Regions from separate parts of the Phytopseudomonas argentinensis genome, predicted to be linked through region 4. Evidence: predicted binding sites of a transcription regulator. Region 4 holds the regulator's gene; each other region holds the start of a gene.
The links. Region 4 encodes FliA, which starts transcription of late flagellar genes. Its sites were predicted from a motif close to CTAAAGTTTNNNNNNNNNNNGCCGNTAA; they were not measured.

Region 1 (4,726 bases), 1.4 Mb from region 4:
AGGGTCAAGCTGATCCGCGGCATGTCAGGTTTGATGGTGCTGGTCGCGTCGCCTCTGGCCATCGTTTCCGAAGCGCCGTTGCTGCTTCTGGTGTCGGTGGGCTTCATCGTCAGCATGCTGCAGTTCAGCCTCTACCCGTTGGCCGTGGCATTCGCCAACGACCACGTCGAGACGGACCGGCGGGTGTCGCTGACTGCCATGTTACTGGTCACCTTCGGGGTCGGTGCCTGTATCGGGCCGCTGCTGGTCGGTGTGCTGATGCGCTTTTTTGGCGCCAACATGCTGTATGCGTTCTTCTGCCTGTGCGGGCTGTTGCTGGTTTGGCGAGTGCGTTCGAATATCGTCACCCACCTGCATCAGGTCGACGACGCGCCGCTGCAGCACGTGGCCATGCCGGTGAACATGACTGCATCGCCGTTGGTTGCCGCGCTGGATCCGAGGGTCGACGAGCAGGTGGTGCAGGAGCAGATGCAGGAGCCCGTGGCGAGCGAACCCGAAGACGCCGAAAGCCAGAGCGATGGCCCGCAGCCTTCCTCCACGCCACAGGCCTGACGCGGAAGGGCTAGGGTCTGTTGATGTTTCACGCACGGCCCTACGGGTGGGGGCCGCCTAGGGTGCGCGAGAAATCGCCATACGTCGCTGGAGGACTTGGCAAGGGAAATCGCGAACGGCTAGTCCATTACCTGCGTCCCCCGCCTGGCGGATCGCCGCCCGGCCTGGCGAGATTTCTCGCGGCAACGCGGCTCGCGTTGAAACGTCAACAGACCCTAGAGAAAGGTGTCGCTCTCGAAGCGGCGCGCCTCGCGCTGTAGCTGGTAGACGAAACGTTCGATCAGGCGTTGCTGCAGGCCACTCAGGTTGTCGAAGTGCAGGCCCGCGTAGGTGACGTCGAGCTTGTCGTCGTAGCGGGTGTGACGCAGCTCGATGGCCGTCTCCAGCTTGCCGACGGGTAGCTGCGCGCTGAACATCTCGTAGATCTGCCCAGGTTGCAGTTGCTTGCCGGCGTCGCCAGGGAGGCGAATCTTGCAGCCCGAGGCAGAGATGTCCAGCATCAGGCCTTCGAGCGGGTTGCGCAGTCGCGTTCCGCCCAGTTGTACCTTGACCTGCTCCGATTGCTTGAGCGCGGCACGAAAGGCGTTGCGTCGCTGGTGGTAATGCACTTCGGCGGGAATGGCGCCGATGTAGCAGCGCTCCCCCTGGTGCTCACCCGTACGCATGCCCGCCGGGCAATCCCAGGCGATGCGCACGCCGTCATGCTGAGATTCGACGCTGAAGGCTTCGCCATTTTGCAGGTAGCGTTCGCCGTCACTGGGGATCATCTGATCGAGAACCAGCAGGTTGCGCTCTCGGTCGATTTCGATCACGTAGCTCTGGAAGCGCTGGTTGCGCTCATGAAACGTAAGGGTCAGCGGGTCATGATGCTGTTGCAGGAGACGTAGGTTGGCAACGATTTCCACCGGTGCCTTGAGCACCTTGGGAGGTTGCGGGCCACAGTCCTGAGCGAAGGGGTTGGACACGGTCCAGTGATCTCCGGGGCGAGGTACTGCTGCGTTAAATGAGGCACCGGGTGCATCACCGCGCATCTTGTCGTTATGTCAGGCCTGGCTGAGCGGGCGTTTGTTGCCGATTTTAGCGGTACTGCCGCTGCTGTCATAGAGCGACGGCGTTTCCGCGCCGCGCAGGATGCCGAGCATGCTGGCCGTGGATTTCTGGCTGGAGCGAATGACTCGGCCGTTGCGCAGGTTGGCTTCCTGGCAGCGCTCGAGCAGCTCGTTCAATTGCTCGCTGGCCTGGATCAGTTCGTCACCCCTGTCCGAACGCTCGGCAAGCGCCTGCAAGCCTGAGCGGTCAGGGCTCAACTGCAGGCTGACCAGGGCTTGGGTGCGGCTTCTGCCGTGTTGCTCGAGGGAGGCCAGCAGCGGTTGCTTGCTGGCCAGAATGTCCTGCAACTTGCTCAGGTCATGTTCGCCAAGGGCATCATATTCGGCGTCGATCAGCTCAAGCAGTTGCGCTGCGTAGCCGATATCCTCGTTGAACAGGTCGAGCAGGGGCGTGATGTTCATGGTTCAGGCTCTCCGGGGTGAAACCTTCAGGCGCGCGTCTGCTGTAGCAGCGGACTGGCATCAAGACGGTTTTCGGGCGTCCAACACCCCAGTGCGAGCCGAAGACTAGCGCTGGGATTCGAAATTGAGCAGCTTGCTGGCGACGCGCTGGCTGTCGACCTGGTAGCTACCGTCAGCAACGGCCTGTTTCAGCTTGGCCACTCGATCACTATCGACGGCAGGCTGGTCACGCAGCTTGTCGACGGTTTTCTGCAACTGTTGTGCTTCGCTGCTCAGCTGAACGGACTCGCCGCTCTTGCTGCCGGCAGCAGGGGTCGGCTGAGCCGCAGCGGTGCTGCCAGCGGCCTTGTTGTCGATGGCTTCGTTCTTGCCGCCCTGGGTGCTGCCCGCACGGGTAGTGCTGGCTGGCGTGGAGCTGTTGAGTCGGTTGAAGTCGATGACCATGATGCAAAACCTCTAACGGTGTGTGGACGCTTGCCTAGTGTGTCGGCTGTGCCCGGAAAAACTTTAGGCAAAAAAAATCGCGTCGCCTGCACAGTCTAAAACAGCCTTGCCCGATCGTCAGCCAGTCCGTTGGTCGAGCCGTCCTCACATCGACACTTCTACCTGTCCGGGGCCCACCACGCGGGCGCGCACCACGCGTTGCGAACGCTGGTTGCGTACGCTGATCTGCTTGCCCACGGCGCCGTCGGAAAGCGCTTCGCCGGGCATGCGCACGTTGATGCCGCCGCTGCGTGCGCTGATCACCACCTGGTCGCCTCGGCGGATGACTTCCGCCTGGCGAATGAAGGTGGGGGATAGCACCTGGTCGGGTTGCAGGGGGCGGGTGGTCTTGCGGCCAATCGCCTGGTCCAGATCGATCATGTAGCCCTGGTTGAGCAGGCCGACGTCGCGCTCGGCAAGCATCAGGTCGCCTTCACCGAGTACCCCTTCGCGCTTGACCGGGCGTACCACGGTGACCACCTCGCGATAAAGTCGCACCTGGCCCGGAACGAACACTGTCCAGGGGGAGGTCCCGTCACAGCGCACCCGCGTCGTTACCCGGCCAACCGGTTCGGCCGGCGTTTCCAGGGTGATCGTCAGCGGTTGATCGCACAGGGGCAGGCGTAGCCGTGGGTCGAGGCGGTTGATTTGCACCTCGTGGCGCGCCTGAATATTGCTGCGCTGCAAATAGTCTGCAACTGCCTGCTCAAGAAAGCGCTGGGTCTCGCCGATAAGCTGATCGGGCAGGGTGACGGAGGCAGTCGTCAGCGTGCTATAGCCGAGCGCCAGCAAAGCAGGTAAAACTGCCAGGCAACGAAGGCTCTTGGCCATCGCCCGTCGGATAATTGTCATTTGTGCATTCATGTCTGGTTCGAAGCAAGGCGCGTGCCGCCTGCTACGCTAACCAAATCTGATGTGTTACTGGAATCTTGGGAGCCCGTACATGGCCGGTGTGATGGATTCGGTCAACCAGCGAACTCAGCTGGTTGGGCAAAATCGCCTGGAACTGCTGCTGTTTCGTCTCGACGGCTCTCAGCTGTACGGGATCAACGTCTTCAAGGTGAAGGAGGTGTTGCAGTGCCCAAAACTCACCATTATGCCCAAGTCGAGCCCGGTGGTTCGAGGCGTGGCCAACATCCGCGGCGGTACGATCCCCATCCTGGATCTGTCCATTGCCACCGGCAAGCGTCCGCTGGCTGACCTCAACGGCAGCTTCGTCATCATCACCGAGTACAACACCAAGGTGCAGGGTTTCCTGGTGCGTTCGGTGGAGCGCATCGTCAACATGAACTGGGAAGAGATCCACCCGCCACCCAAGGGCACGGGGCGCGATCACTACCTGACGGCGGTCACCCGGCTGGATGACAAGCTGGTCGAGATCATCGACGTCGAGAAGATTCTCGCCGAAGTGGCGCCCACCTCCGAAGTGATCTCGGCAGGGGTGATCGATGACGAAGTGCAGACCAAGGCCGTCAGCCAGCACGTGCTGATCGTCGATGATTCCTCGGTCGCCCGTAAGCAGGTGATGCGTTGCCTGCAGACCGTTGGCGTGGAGGTCACGGCGCTGAACGACGGTCGCCAGGCACTGGAGTACCTGCGCACGATGGTCGAGGCCGGCAAGACGCCGGAGCAGGAATTGCTGATGATCATCTCCGATATCGAGATGCCGGAGATGGACGGTTATACCCTGACCGCAGCGATCCGTTCCGATCCGCGCATGCAGAAGCTGCACATTCTCCTGCATACTTCACTGTCCGGTGTGTTCAACCAGGCCATGGTAAAGAAAGTGGGGGCCGACGACTTTCTGGCGAAATTCCGCCCGGATGATCTGGCTTCCCGGGTGGTGGAACGCATCAAGGCTGGCTGATCGTCGCAGCGTCAACAGGGCTGGCAGGTACCGGCAAACCGGCGAGCGCTTCTGGGAGCGTTCCCCGTATCCGATTCAACAGATGGGCGAGGCCTCACGAGTGTCTTCAGGTAATTTGGATTTCGAGCAATTCCGGATCTTTCTGGAAAAAGCCTGTGGCATCGTGCTGGGCAGCAACAAGCAATACCTGGTTTCCAGCCGACTCAACAAGCTGATGGAGAGTAACGGCATCAAGACCCTGGGCGAACTGGTGCAGCGTATGCAGAACCAGCCGCGCAGTGGCTTGCGCGAGCAGGTGGTCGATGCCATGACC
Region 2 (4,726 bases), 1.9 Mb from region 4:
AGCTGCATGGCGTGAGCGAAGACGAATCCATCGCCAGCATCGAGCGCATCTTCAAGAACGATGCCCAGCCCCAGGACATCGCCGCGATCATCATCGAGCCGGTGCAGGGCGAAGGTGGTTTCTACGTCAACTCGCCAGCCTTCATGCAACGCCTGCGTGCCCTGTGCGACCAGCACGGCATCCTGCTGATCGCTGACGAAGTGCAGACCGGTGCTGGCCGTACCGGCACCTTCTTCGCCACCGAACAACTGGGCGTGGTGCCGGACCTGACCACCTTCGCCAAGTCCGTCGGCGGCGGCTTCCCGATCTCCGGTGTCAGCGGCAAGGCCGAGATCATGGACAAGATTGCCCCCGGTGGCCTGGGCGGCACCTATGCCGGCAGCCCGATCGCCTGCGCCGCGGCCCTGGCCGTGCTGAAGGTATTCGACGAAGAGAAGCTGCTGGATCGCTCCAACGCCGTTGGCGAGAAGCTGAAGGCGGGCCTGCGTGACATCGCTGCCAAGCACAAGGTGATCGGCGACGTGCGCGGCCTGGGTTCGATGGTCGCCATCGAGCTGTTCGAGGGCGGCGACCACAGCAAGCCGGCTGCCGAACTGACCGGCAAGATCGTCGCCAAGGCGCGCGAGAAGGGTCTGATCCTGCTGTCGTGCGGCACCTACTACAACGTGGTGCGCTTCCTGATGCCGGTGACCATTCCGGACGCCCAGCTGGAAAAAGGCATCGCCATCGTGGCCGAATGCTTCGACGAGCTGGCGTAAGCCACGCCGTTGCAAAGACCCGCTTCGGCGGGTCTTTTTTTGCCTGCGATTTATACCGCCCCTGTAGCCCGGACGCTGCAGCGCTCGACCGGGCCGCGGCGACCTGCGGCGCGTAATGGCTGCAGGAAAAATGTGCCGAAAGGCCGCCGCAAGCGTCTCTTCTCTTGCTCGAAACGGCCTGCCGCCGCCATGCTCCATCAACCCGTCGTGGGCGGGATCATTGCGCGCCTGTTTGGGTCAAAGCTTGCGGTGCATTGCCCGAGGTGGCTGCACGTCGCTCCCAGGCTCTCAAGGATATCGGTGTAGATGATTGACCACGATCTGTTGCTGGTAGGCGCAGGCCCGGCCCATCTCGGGGTTCTGCGGCGTTGGGCGCTGATCGAGCGGCCGGGGGGTCGTATCGCCCTGGTGGCGGGTGCCGAGCACACCTGGCACGCCGGCATGCTGCCCGGGCTGGTCGGTGGTCGTTACTCCCCCGAGGATTGCCAGATCGGCTTGCGCGCACTGTGCCAGGCAGCGCAGGTCGAGCTGATCGTCGCGCCCGTCGTCACGCTGGACGCCGCCACGCGCCAGCTGACCCTGGCCGATGGCTGCGTGCTGCAGGGCAACTGGCTGTCGCTCAACGTCGGCGACCGGGTTGCCTGCCCGCCGCGTGAAGGCGAGGGCCTGGACGTGCTGGCGGTGAAGCCGGTCGATCAGTTCATCAGCGGCTGGCAGGCCTGGCAGCGCGACCCGCAACCCCTGGCCATTCTCGGTGGCGGTGTGGCGGGCGTGGAAATGGCCCTGGCGCTCGCCGATCAGGTGCCGCAGCTGGCGCTGTTCTGCGGTGAGCCGCTGCTGGCCGGTCACTGCGCCGGTTTGCGCATGCGCGCCTGGGGGCACCTGCGCATGCGCCGCGTGCAGGTGCGCGAGCACTGCCCGATCAGCCGTATCGACGGCAACTGCCTGATCAGCGGTGAGGCCCCGGTGTGGCACGGTGGCCGCCTGCTGCTGGCCAGCGGCGCCCAGGCGCTGCCGTGGATCGCCACCAGCGGCCTGAGCTGCGACGGCGACGGCTTCGTGCACATCGCCCCCACGCTGCAAAGCCATTCCCACCCCCAGGTGTTCGCTGTCGGCGACTGCGCCAGCCTGCCCGGGGTGCGCAAGAGCGGCCTGTACTCGATGCGCCAGGTGCCGGTGCTCGCCGCCAACCTGGCTGCGGCCCTGCGCGGCGGCGCGCTGCGTGACTACAAGGCGCACGGCCAACGCCCCCTGCTGCTGGCCAGTGGCGATGGCGGCGCCCTGCTGGGTTGGCACCAGTGGAGCGGGGGTGGGCAGCTCTACGGGCGCTGCAAGGACTACTTCGACCGCGCCTTCGTAAAACGCCATCGCCTCGAACGCTGACCGGCGTTCGCCCTCTGCGACCAAAGTGCCATAGCCCGATGTGGCGTGGAATGGTCAACTCAGCGGTTCGATACATGGCTACAGTTTTACGTCCCACGGTCGATGAGCTGAAGAGAAGGGCGGCTTCCGTTGCCAGGGCCCTGTAGCCTTATTACCGCATAAAAAGAACAACGAGGTTCGCCATGGATACTGGTACTACTCGTGATCGGCTTGCGCTGGCCTTGCATGTTCTGGGCTTGCTGGCGCTGCTGGTGGTCTGGCAGCAGGTGCAGCTGTCTGCCTATGTATTCGTCATCGCCTTGTTTGGATTGGCGCTGTGGCCTTGGCTCGGCCCCTGGCGACGCCCGGCTGCAACGGCGTCTACCGCCGCCCCCGCGGCCTCGCTGGACAAGCTGAGCAAGAGCTTGTCGCAGCACACCTGCCATAACGCGCTGTCCGCCGCCCAGGTGGCCTTCACCGTGCAGCAGCTGGCTGGCCGGTTGCAGTCGCAGCTGGCCGCGGTCGAGCAGATCAGCGAAGGTGCCCACGCCGTGACCCGCACCGAGCAGAGCAATGCCGAACGGGCCGGCCAGACCCTTGGGGCCGCGCAGAGGGTACGCGCCAGCAGCGCCAGTGGCCAGACCGAGTTGCAGCAGGCCATCGCGCGCATGCAGCAGCTCAGCGCCCAGGCCGCCGCCAGTCGCGAATTGATCGACGGCCTTGGCGCGCGGACCGAGCAGATCGAGCAGGTCACCCAGGTGATCCAGTCCATTGCCAGCCAGACCAACCTGCTGGCGCTCAACGCCGCCATCGAGGCCGCCCGTGCCGGTGAGCAGGGCCGCGGTTTCGCCGTGGTCGCCGACGAGGTGCGCAGCCTGGCCGGGCGTACCGCCAGCGCCACCGGCGAGGTGGGGCAGATGGTCGCCGATATCCGCCAGCAGAGCGCTGCGGTGGTCAGCCATATCCAGCGCCAGGCCGAGGAGCTGGAAGCGGCCGCCCGGCAGGTCGAATTCACCGGCGAGCAACTGCGCGGCATCGCCGACCTGGCCGCCGATGTCGACGCCCAGGTGGAGCAGATCAGCGCCGGCACGGCGAGCAATCACCGGCATCTGGCCGAGTTGCTGGTGGCCGTCGAGCAACTGCGTGGCGACGTGCGCAGCAGCGAGGACCGGACCCGCCAGCTGGGCAAGGCCGCCGAGCAACTGGTCGGCCAGGCGGAAAGCGTCAGCGAGCAGCTGGCCAGCGTCGGGCTCGACGACTACCACCAGCGCATCTACGACCTGGCGCTGGAAGGTGCAACGGCGATTGCCCGGCAATTCGAGGCCGATATCCAGGCCGGGCGCATCAGCCTGGCGGACCTGTTCGACCGTCAGTACCAGCCGATACCAGGCAGCTTCCCGGCCAAGTTCCGCACGCGCTTCGACAGCTACGCCGATGGCGTGCTACCGGCCATCCAGGAGCCGCTGCTCAAGCGCCACGAAGGCCTGGTGTTCGCCATCGCCACCACGCCCGAAGGCTACGTGCCGACCCACAACCAGGCCTTCAACCATCCGCCCACCGGTGAGCGCGCCGTGGACACCGTGAAGAGTCGCAGCAAGCGGCTGTTCAACGACCGCACCGGGATTCGTTGCGGCAGCCACCAGCAGCGCGTGCTGCTGCAGACCTACATGCGCGATACCGGCGAACTGATGCATGACCTGTCGGTGCCGATCCGGGTGCAGGGCAAGCACTGGGGCGGCTTGCGCCTGGGCTACAAGCCGGAGCCGTGATTGCGATTGTTTAGCCGCTGGCTACCTGAAGGTGCGGCAATAACGATTTAACCTGACTGTCGCGGTGTGCGAGCCTCGGGGCATGTCTATCCCGGTCTGCAGCCCTGCCCACGTTCTTGCCCTGCCAGCCTTGCGCTCGCGGGGCCGGGCGCCCGAACCCACGGCGCTGCCGCAGATCCTCGCCTTCTGGGCGCTCTGGCATTGCCGCCACGCCCGCCCGCCTGACGTCCTTCTCGCCCGCTGATTCCGATGGCTGCGCCATGTCCGCAGCCGCTGATGCCTATTTGTCTGTCTGCCTGCGCCACCTGTTCGCCAAGCGAGCCGGCCGTGCGGACACCGAGCGCCCCACTGGCGCAAGCGAGTGCGATATGACGAGTTTTGCCGCTGTGCAGCAAGCCCAGGATTTCCTGGCCGCTAACCCCGATATCGAATTGATCGAGCTGTTCATCCTTGACGCCAATGGCGTGCCGCGCGGCAAGCTGCTGCACCGCGAGGAACTGCTGGCGCTGTACCAGAGTGGCCGGCCGCTGCCGAGTACGATGCTTGGTCTGTCCATCCAGGGCGAAGACGTCGAGGACACCGGGCTGGTCTGGGAGGTGGGCGATATCGACTGCCGCGCCTACCCGCTGGCCGGCAGCCTGGTGCGTTTGCCCTGGCGGCAGATTCCCACCGCCGCCGTGCAGGTGTCGATGCACCCGACCGAGGGAATGCCAGCTACGCCGGCCGACCCGCGGCATTTGCTGCAGCGGGTGATCGAGCAGCTCGAAGCCGACGGTTACCACCCGGTGATGGCCTGCGAGCTGGAGTTCTACCTGCTCGACCAGAAACGCGACGCCC
Region 3 (4,726 bases), 380 kb from region 4:
TCGCCAACCTCCGTCATTGACATGCCGGTCTGCTGGGCAATCTTGATGATGGCGATCCGGCGCGATACGTCCTTCGGGTACCGACGCTGATTGCCGGCACTGCGGTGCGCACCGATCCAGTTGTTCACTCCGCCTCTGGGTGATGCCATGGACGGCTGCCTCTGTTCCTGCCTAGTCTTGCACGGTCTGCCGGAACTGGCCGACTGCGTTCACTACTCGCTGTGCCTCTGCGCGGATTTGCAGCATGACTTCGCCGGCCTGGCCGGCCAGGTCAACACCTTTCCCCACCTTGTCCTGGCTGCCCAGCATGCTTGCCACGGCACTCTGGGTCAGGTTCTGGTTCAGTTGAACGACTTCGTTGATCTCCACGGTTGCCTGGCTGGTTCGAGAGGCCAGGTTGCGAACTTCATCCGCCACCACGGCAAAGCCGCGGCCAAGTTCACCCGCTCTTGCAGCTTCGATCGCCGCATTGAGGGCGAGCAAATTGGTCTGATCGGCGATACCTCTGATGACCTGGACAATGCTGCTTATACGGTCCGATTGGGTACTGAGTGCGCGGATTTGCTCGGAGACCTTATCGAGCTCCTCGGAAATCCCGCGAACGACCTGCATCGTCTCGTCCACCGTGGCAGCCCCCTTCACCGAGCTCTCATCCGTTTGCCGGGCTATGTCGTAGGCCAGCTGCGCCGCTTCCGACTCAGCGTTGCGTCGCTCGATCTGCGCGGTGATATCGCTCGCGAACTTGATGACGCCATACAGCTTGCCGGCCGCGTCATAGAGCGGGTTATACGTGGCTCTAAGCCATACAACGCGGCCATGTTTGGTAACACGCTTGAAAACTTCATGGATATAGTCGCCCTGGTTCAAGCGCTGCCAGAAACGCCGATAGCCATCGCTGTTAACCTCGGCGGGCTCGCAAAACAGGCGATGGTGCTTTCCACGGATTTCGTCCAATCGATAGCCCATGGTGGCCAGGAAGTTTTCGTTCGCTTCGAGCACCTCACCGTTGAGATTGAATTCGATCACGGCCATTGAACGGTCTATGGCGCTAAGCATGCTGGTCTGTTTGTTTTCGGCTTGTATCTGCCTGGTAATATCGGCTGCAATCTTGATAACGCTCACCACCTGACCTGCGCCGTCGTGCACGGGCATATAGGTCGCCTCGAGCCAGATCTCGCGCCCATCCTTGGTGAGCCGCATGAAGCGGTTGCTGAAACTTTCCCCATTCGAGAGCCGGCGCCAGAACTGACGATACTCCGGGCCATTCACCAGGCTTGCAGGACAAAACAGCCGATGGTGCTGGCCTACCACCTCTTCGAGGTGATAACCCACCACGTCTAGAAACGCTTGGTTGGCGTCCAAGATTTCTCCAGCGGGGGTGAACACAATCATCGCCATGCTGCTGCGTATCGCCGCCATTTTTTGATCGATGTTCTCGAAGCGATTTTTGTATGCCTGCAATTCATCGCGAAGATGTGAAGAGCCGAACATGATGACCTCTATGCAATGGCTGAGGGGCGGAGAATTGTTCTTTTCTGATTATCGTCCGAAGCTCGCCAAAGGCGAGGGAGCAGTGATGAAATTCACCTCCCGGCTGTCCCTGAGCAGGCCTTGGCCGTCTCTGCAGAGCGTCTTCACATTGGCCCTACCTTCGGTGTCGTTACGTTGCTCGAGCTTCAATCCTTGAGGATAGGGGAGGATGAGACACCCCTTCCGAACGTGAATCTCCTCCACTCTCATCGGCCAGGGGAGGTCAGCCAGGCTGCCCGGTCGGCCAGCGACCCTCGTCTAACCAGGCGAGAAGGGCGGCTGGGGATAACGGCTTGGCGAAGTAATAACCCTGGCCCTGCTGACAGCCCCAGCCTCGTAGCAGGTGGTAGTGCAGCTCCGTTTCAACCCCTTCCGCCACGACGGTCAGACGAAGATCGCGCACCAGGCTGATCAGGCCTCGGACGATATGCCATTCGCTGTTACCCGGCTGGAGATCGGCCAGCAGAGAACGATCGAGCTTGACGCTGTTGGCCGGAATCTGGCGCAGGTAGGCCCAGTTACTGTAACCACTGCCAAAGTCATCGATGCCAATGGCCACGCCCAGATCGCGAAAGCGTTGCAGCTGAACCCGCACGGCCTGGAAATCGGTTACCAGGACACTTTCGGTAAATTCCAGCTCGATGAACCGGGGTGCCACCTTGAACGCTTGCAGGGCCTCGACCAGCTGATCGAACAGATGCCCGTCAGTCAGATCCAGCGCCGAGACGTTCAAGGAGACGGTCATTTCCAGGCCCTGAGCGCGCCAGGCCGACAACTGCTCGCAGACGCGCCGCACCACCCAGCTGGTGATATGACGAATCGAGGCCGTGCTTTCGGCCAGCGGGATGAATTCAGCGGGACTGATCTCACCGAGCGTGGGATGCGACCACCGTAGCAGTGCCTCGACGGCAACGCACCGGTTGCCCGCCAGATCGACGCGAGGCTGGTAGACCAGCCTGAACTGATCAGCAGCGGCAAGTGCCGCCTCGATGTCATTGAGCAGTGCAGTGCTGCGACGCAGGCTCGAATCGATCGCAGGATCGTAATCGAGCCACCGCCGCTCGCTTCGGCGCGCCGCATCGGTGATGCTGGACATCAGGCGCAGGACCTCCGTCGGTGCGCCGGCTTCGCGCCCGAGCTGCAGCACGCTGATCCCTACATCGGAGAAAACCGGGATTTCCGCGCAGTACAGCGGCCGTTCGAAGGCATGCACCAAGCTGTCGACCAGGCTGGACAGCGACAGTGCCCGGTGGCTGAGCAGGGCGACAAAGCCCAGGGTGCCGGAGCGGTACAAACGCGCCCCGGCGGGCAGCAACTTCAGGAGCAGCTCTTTGACCGCCAGCATGAAGTTGGCGAAAAACGCGCCCCCAAGCGACTTTGCCAGGCTGTCCATCCCCGTTGCGGAAAGCGGCTCGATGAGGATGGCGACGCGGTCTTGTTCCTCGAGCCCCTGCAGGATGTCCGCCTCGAAGCGCTGCCGGTTGGGTAAGCCTGTCATCGGGTCGATGTAGTGCGAGCGATGTATGGATTCCAATCGCGCCACCACGACCTGGGCCGCGTTGCGCAGGAGGGTTCGCCCTTGCTCGTCCATTGGCCCATGGGCTTTATGGTCAATCACGCAGAGCCTACCCAGGTTCCGCCCTGATTTGATTATCAGCGGAGCACCTGCGTAATAGCGGATAAATGGAGCGCCTGTTACCAGGGGGTTGCCCGAAAAACGCGGGTCGCCGACAGGGTCGCATATTTCCAGCACCGCCCCTTCGTCGAGACCGTGCACGCAGAAGGACATTTCCCGCGACGTCCGTTCAGGCTCCATGCCCACACGGGCTTTGAAAACCTGGTAGTCCCGTTCGATGATGCTGACCAGCGAGGTAGGCACCTTGAAGTAGCTGGAGACCATCGCCACGATGCTGTTGAGCACCGGGTCCGAGCCGCTTTCCAGGTCCGAGGTCAAACGGTCTACGTCGACCAGCCGTGCCCGTTCTTCTTCGGGCGAAAGATTGCACGTGATCATGTTAGCTACTATTGGGGTGATAGGGCGGCCGGGAGCACCCCGCCTGGGTGCTCGGTGACTGCCTTGAGCTTATCAGCTCGCCATCTCTTCACAATTGTGGTTAGCCATGACGCTGTTAGTCAGAAGCTATGAGCCTGGTGGTAAATCGCTTAAAACTGCGGGGGTGATTGCCGATAACCAGCTGCAGTGGTAAACCGTTGCCGTATCGACTGCCGACTATCGCATCCGCGCTCTCCGACCTGGCCCCAACGGAGCCACATTTGATCAATATTCCCTCTCGTAGCCTTGCGCTGGTGCGCCACCTGGCGCGCATTCAGCCAAGCACGCCGGTTCGCTATGCGGGCGCTGTCATGGTGATTGCGCTGTGTGGCGCGTTACGCTTGGAACTCTCCCTTACGGCGCTACCGTACCTGTTTTTCATACCTGGGCTGATGTTCATCGGTTTCTGCTTCGGGGTCGGCCCATCCGTGTTGGGCTGCGTTCTGGCGGTGCTCACCGCGCACTATTTCTTCATCGGCGAGATCGGCTTCAACGATGGCCTGACTGCCTGGATCAGCAGCGCGAGTTTCGCCCTGGTCACCTTCGGCATGGCCGTTGTCTGCGCCCTGTTCCGAAGAACCTTGAACGCACTCTCCGATGTCAACGATCGGCTGGAACATGAAGTCGAGCGGCGTACATTGGAGCGCGATGGCATCTGGAACGTATCCCCTGACCTGATCTGTACGCTGTCCGAGGGCGGAGACATCGTGGCGATGAATCCGGCCTGGCGAACCGAAACCGGGCATACCGACCAGGAACTCAAGGACGGTGCATTTTTCAGCTTCATCTCCCCCTCGCAACTGGCCGATGCGCTGCGCACCCTGGGCAAGGGGGCTATCGCGGAGCTCGATACCCAGGGCTTCTGCGCCGATGGCAAACCGCTGCACCTGAACTGGCGTATTGCCCGTCGGCAGGGCCTTTACTTCGCGGTGGCACGGGATATCACCTTGAACAAGGAGCGTCAGGAAGCGCTCGAGAAAGTCAGCTCGCAATTGCAGCAAAGCCAGAAGATGGAAGCTGTGGGCCAGCTGACGGGAGGCCTGGCCCACGACTTCAATAACCTGCTGACCGTGATCACCGGCAGCCTGGACATGCTGGAGCGGCGTATCGCCCAGGGAAACCAGGAGGATCTGCCGCGTTACG
Region 4 (4,726 bases):
AATCTGCGGACCTTCACCGCGGGACGGATTTTTTTCTTTGTTCTGCTCGGCACGCAGCTCTTCGTGGTTGTGATCGATACCGGCGAAGCGATCGACCTGGCTGGCCATCAGCACCAGCTTCAGCAGATTGCTCTCGACCTCGGTCACCAACTGGGTGACGCGCTTGATCACCTGACCGGTCAGGTCCTGGTAATCCTGCGCCAGCAGAATGTCGTTGAGATGCCCCGACAACTTGCTGGTGTCGCGCTGGCTGCGCGCCAGGAACAGCTCGATACGCTTGGCCAGTTCACGGAACGCCTCGGCACTCATTTCGCGGCGCATGAAGCGCCCCCAATCCTCGGCGAGCGAATCGGCCTCGCTGCTCAGGTCGTTGACCAGCGGCGCACTCTGCTCGACCAGATCCATGGTGCGGTTGGCCGCACGCTCGGTCATGGTGACCACATAGTTCAGGCGCTCGGTCGCATCGGCGATCTGCGAGATTTCACTGGCGTGCGGTACGCGGGGATCGAGCTGAAAGTTGACGATCGCGTTATGCAGCTCACGAGTGAGCTTGCCGACTTCGAGATAAAGACCCCGGTCGCGCGCCTTGTTCAGTTCGTTGATCAGCTGTACGGCTTCGCCAAAGTTGCCTTGCTCGAGGCTGTCGACCAGTTGGCGGGCATTGCTTTTCAGGGTCGACTCGAGGTCAACATCGTTAGATTCATGGTGTTCCATAACAACCTCGCGGCAGACATCAGCCGTTAACCCGCTCGAAGATTTTCTCGATCTTTTCCTTGAGCACCTGAGCGGTGAACGGCTTGACTACATAGCCATTCACACCGGCTTGCGCGGCCTCGATGATCTGATCGCGTTTGGCTTCCGCCGTGACCATCAGCACAGGCAGGTGCTTGAGTCGCTCGTCGGCACGCACGGCGCGCAACAGGTCGATGCCCGTCATGCCCGGCATGTTCCAGTCGGTTACTAGAAAATCGAAGCTGCCGCTCTGCAGCATCGGCAACGCGGTCGTGCCGTCGTCAGCCTCTGCCGTGTTGGTGAACCCCAGATCACGCAAGAGGTTCTTGATGATCCGTCGCATCGTCGAGAAATCATCGACGATGAGGATTTTCATGTTCTTGTCCAAGTCGACCTCCGTACAGTCCTAAAACGCCTGCAACCTTGTGCAGCGCTTATTAATCGTGAAACCGGCCTGGCTGAACGCCGCAATCGATTGCGCTCGGCTTTGCTGCGTTCACTGTGTGCCCCGCCCTGCTGTCCTGCATTTACCACAAGGACTGGCTCGACCAACTCCAGCCCCTGAACAAATTCCTATGCGCGCCACTCCCCTAGCCGCGCTCGCAAACGAGCGGCACACTGGCTATGCAGCTGGCTGACCCGCGACTCACTCACCCCCAGTACCTCGCCGATTTCCTTGAGGTTCAGCTCCTCGTCGTAATACAGCGACAACACCAGCCGCTCACGCTCCGGCAGATTACTGATGGCATCGGCCAACGCGGCCTGGAAACGATTGTCCTCCAGCTCATGCGATGGTCCGTGATGCAGGGAACTCGTGTCTTCCTGCAGCCCGCCGTTCTCGCCTTCCTGCAAGAGGTCGTCGAAACTGAACAGACGGCTGCCCAAAGTGTCGCCAAGAATGCCGTAGTAATCTTCGAGACTCAATTGGAGTTCGGCAGCAACCTCGTGATCTTTAGCGTCGCGACCGGTTCTGGCCTCAATTTTTCGTATCGCATCACTGACCATGCGGCTGTTGCGGTGCACCGAGCGCGGTGCCCAGTCGCCCTTGCGCACTTCGTCGAGCATGGCGCCGCGAATGCGGATGCCGGCAAAGGTCTCGAAACTGGCACCCTTGCCGGCGTCGTACTTACGCGATGCCTCGAGCAAACCGATCATGCCGGCCTGGATCAGATCGTCGACCTGCACGTTGGCCGGCAGGCGGGCCAACAGGTGGTAGGCGATACGTTTTACCAGCGGCGCGTGGCGCTCGATCAACTGATGCTGTGAATCTCGTGCTGTTGCCTTGCTGTACATTCGGAGTCCAGAGGCTGTCGTCATACAGCCGTGTCTGCAGTCGGTTGTTGCACCAGGCGCTCCACGAAAAACTCCAGATGACCACGCGGGTTGGCCGGTAAGGGCCATGCATCGACCTTCTGGGCAATCGCCTTGAACGCCAGCGCGCACTTCGAACGAGGGAACGCCTCATACACCGCACGTTGTTTCTGTACGGCCTTGCGAACCGATTCGTCGTAGGGAACCGCGCCGACATACTGCAGCGCGACATCCAGAAAACGGTCGGTCACCTTGGTCAGCTTAGCAAACAGATTGCGACCTTCCTGGGGGCTGTGCGCCATGTTGGCGAGCACCCGGAAACGGCTCATGCCGTGGTCGCGATTGAGCAGCTTGATCAGCGCGTAGGCATCGGTGATGGAGGTCGGTTCATCGCACACCACTACCAGCACTTCCTGGGCGGCGCGCACGAAGCTGACCACCGAATCGCCGATGCCGGCAGCGGTGTCGACGATCAGCACGTCGAGGTTGTCGCTGATGTCGCTGAAGGCCTGGATCAGGCCGGCATGCTGCATGGGCGTGAGCTGCACCATGGCCTGGGTGCCGGAGGCCGCGGGCACGATACGAATGCCACCAGGGCCCTGCAATACCACGTCGCGCAGATCACATTGGCCGTCGATGACGTCGGCCAGGGTGCGTTTGGCGGTCAGGCCGAGCAACACGTCGACGTTGGCCAGGCCAAGGTCGGCATCCATGAGCATGACGCGCCGACCGAGATCGGCGAGCGCCAGTGACAAATTCACCGACACATTGGTCTTGCCAACGCCGCCTTTGCCGCCGGTCACCGCGATCACCTGTACGGGATGCATACCCATGTTATCTATACACCTTATCTAACTTCACTGTGGGCCCTGGGGCCATTGTGCGCTGTAGCGGCGAGCACGACCAGCGCTTCGCCACACTCAACCCGTTCAACCGGCCTGCCTGGCCGGGTTCTGATAGAGCCCGGCGAACATGTCGGCCATCGTATCCTCGCTCGGCTCATCGGGTGCCTGCAGGCCAACGGCGCGACTGACCAGCTGGTGGCTGCGCGGCACGTGCACGTCATCCGGAATGCGCGGACCATCTGCCAGGTAGGCTACCGGCAGGCGGTGGCCAATAGCCAGGCCCAAGACCTCGCCCATGCTGGCAGCTTCGTCCAGTTTACTCAGAATGCAGCCGGCCAGCCCACAGCGCTTGTAGCTGTGATAGGCCGCCTTGAGCACCTGGGCCTGGCTGGTAGCGGCCAGCACCAGGTAATTGCGGGCATTGATGCCGCGACTGGCCAGCGCCTCGAGTTGCATGCGCAGCGCCGGATCGTTGGCGGGCAGGCCGGCGGTGTCGATCAGCACCACGCGCTTGCGAGCCAGTGGCGCCAGGGCCTGGGTCAGCGACTGCCCGGGGTCGACCTGGGTCACCGAGACGCCAAGAATCCGTCCCAGGGTCTTGAGCTGCTCCTGGGCACCGATGCGGTAGCTGTCCATGCTCACCAGGGCGATGCTGGCGGCGCCGTACTTGAGTACGTAGCGAGCGGCCAGCTTGGCCAGGGTGGTGGTCTTGCCCATGCCGGCCGGGCCGACCAGGGCGATCACGCCGCCCTCTTCCATCGGTTCCTGCTTGGGCGTCTGAATCGAATGGGCGAGGTGCGCCAGCACCATGCGCCAGGCCTGGCGCTGATCGGCGATCGACGCCACGCGCTCGAGCAGCGTGCGCGCCAGTTCGGCGGGCAGCCCCATACGCTGCAGGCGACGCCACAAGGTGGCCTGCTGTGGACGCCGGGCCTGCATCTGCCCCCAGGCCATCGAACCCATCTGCATTTCGATCAACTCACGCAGGCCATGCAGTTCGGAGCGCATGGAATCCAGCGCCGACTGATCAACCGAGGCCGCAGCCGGCTTCTGCTGCTGGCGCTGCAACACGGCATCCAGGCTGTCGGCGGACGGTGTGGCAGGCGCCGCGCCAAACAGCTGACGGTCCTTGCCGGCATCGAGCTGACTGCGCGTGGTCAGTTCGGCATGGGCCGAAGCGATGCGCGACTGGGTCTTGCGCAGCTCGGCTTCCAGCGCCGGGTTGGCCTGCCGCGCCGGTACCGGCGGAGCCTGATAATCGAGCGCAGCCGTCAATTCCACACCACCGGCCACGCGGCGGTTGGCGATGATGGTCGCATCGGCGCCCAGCTCATCGCGCACCAGCTTCATGGCTTGGCGCATATCGGCAGCGAAAAAGCGTTTGACCTGCATGGCCCGTACCCTCGATTAGTTCTGCCCCACCGTCGCAACGATGGTGACCTGCTTGTTGTCCGGAATTTCCTGGTACGCCAGAACATGCATGCTCGGGACGGCCAACCGGGCGAAACGCGAGAGCATTCCCCGAACCGGCCCGGCTGCCAGCAGAATCACCGGCTTGCCAAGCATCTCCTGACGCTGCGCTGCTTCCACCAGGGAACGCTGCAGCTTCTCGGCCATGCCAGGTTCGAGGAGGATGCCATCCTCGGAGCCCTGACCGGCCTTCTGAAGACTGTTTAGCAATATCTGTTCCAACCTTGGCTCAAGGGTGATCACAGGCAGCTCCGGCTCTAGTCCCACGATGTTTTGCACGATGGCGCGGGACAGCGCGACACGAACTGCCGCCACCATGGCGGCGGGATCTTGACTCCTTGGCGCGACGTTGGCGATGGCCTCGGCGA

Region 1: the regulator FliA is predicted to act here: its motif matches at 2,547-2,574, upstream of flgM (flagellar biosynthesis anti-sigma factor FlgM).
Region 2: the regulator FliA is predicted to act here: its motif matches at 2,220-2,247, upstream of SA190iCDA_RS01675 (methyl-accepting chemotaxis protein).
Region 3: the regulator FliA is predicted to act here: its motif matches at 1,540-1,567, upstream of SA190iCDA_RS23255 (methyl-accepting chemotaxis protein).

The regions. Positions count from the first base shown of each region.
Region 1 is NZ_CP056087.1:2,140,493-2,145,218, forward strand. Features, by position in the region: gene SA190iCDA_RS09510 (MFS transporter) at 1-552, shown strand, start outside; gene SA190iCDA_RS09515 (flagellar brake protein) at 768-1,517, opposite strand; gene SA190iCDA_RS09520 (flagella synthesis protein FlgN) at 1,596-2,063, opposite strand; gene flgM (flagellar biosynthesis anti-sigma factor FlgM) at 2,169-2,507, opposite strand; gene flgA (flagellar basal body P-ring formation chaperone FlgA) at 2,652-3,410, opposite strand; gene SA190iCDA_RS09535 (chemotaxis protein CheV) at 3,490-4,413, shown strand; gene cheR (protein-glutamate O-methyltransferase CheR) at 4,514-4,726, shown strand, end outside.
Region 2 is NZ_CP056087.1:361,837-366,562, reverse strand. Features, by position in the region: gene gabT (4-aminobutyrate--2-oxoglutarate transaminase) at 1-758, shown strand, start outside; gene SA190iCDA_RS01680 (FAD-dependent oxidoreductase) at 1,065-2,141, shown strand; gene SA190iCDA_RS01675 (methyl-accepting chemotaxis protein) at 2,324-3,889, shown strand; gene SA190iCDA_RS01670 (glutamine synthetase family protein) at 4,258-4,726, shown strand, end outside.
Region 3 is NZ_CP056087.1:3,936,135-3,940,860, reverse strand. Features, by position in the region: gene soxR (redox-sensitive transcriptional activator SoxR) at 1-128, opposite strand, end outside; gene SA190iCDA_RS23255 (methyl-accepting chemotaxis protein) at 172-1,491, opposite strand; gene SA190iCDA_RS17715 (GGDEF and EAL domain-containing protein) at 1,754-3,544, opposite strand; gene SA190iCDA_RS17710 (ATP-binding protein) at 3,805-4,726, shown strand, end outside.
Region 4 is NZ_CP056087.1:3,557,173-3,561,898, forward strand. Features, by position in the region: gene SA190iCDA_RS15885 (protein phosphatase CheZ) at 1-714, opposite strand, end outside; gene SA190iCDA_RS15890 (chemotaxis response regulator CheY) at 734-1,108, opposite strand; gene fliA (RNA polymerase sigma factor FliA) at 1,306-2,049, opposite strand; gene fleN (flagellar synthesis regulator FleN) at 2,046-2,885, opposite strand; gene flhF (flagellar biosynthesis protein FlhF) at 2,973-4,280, opposite strand; gene flhA (flagellar biosynthesis protein FlhA) at 4,296-4,726, opposite strand, start outside.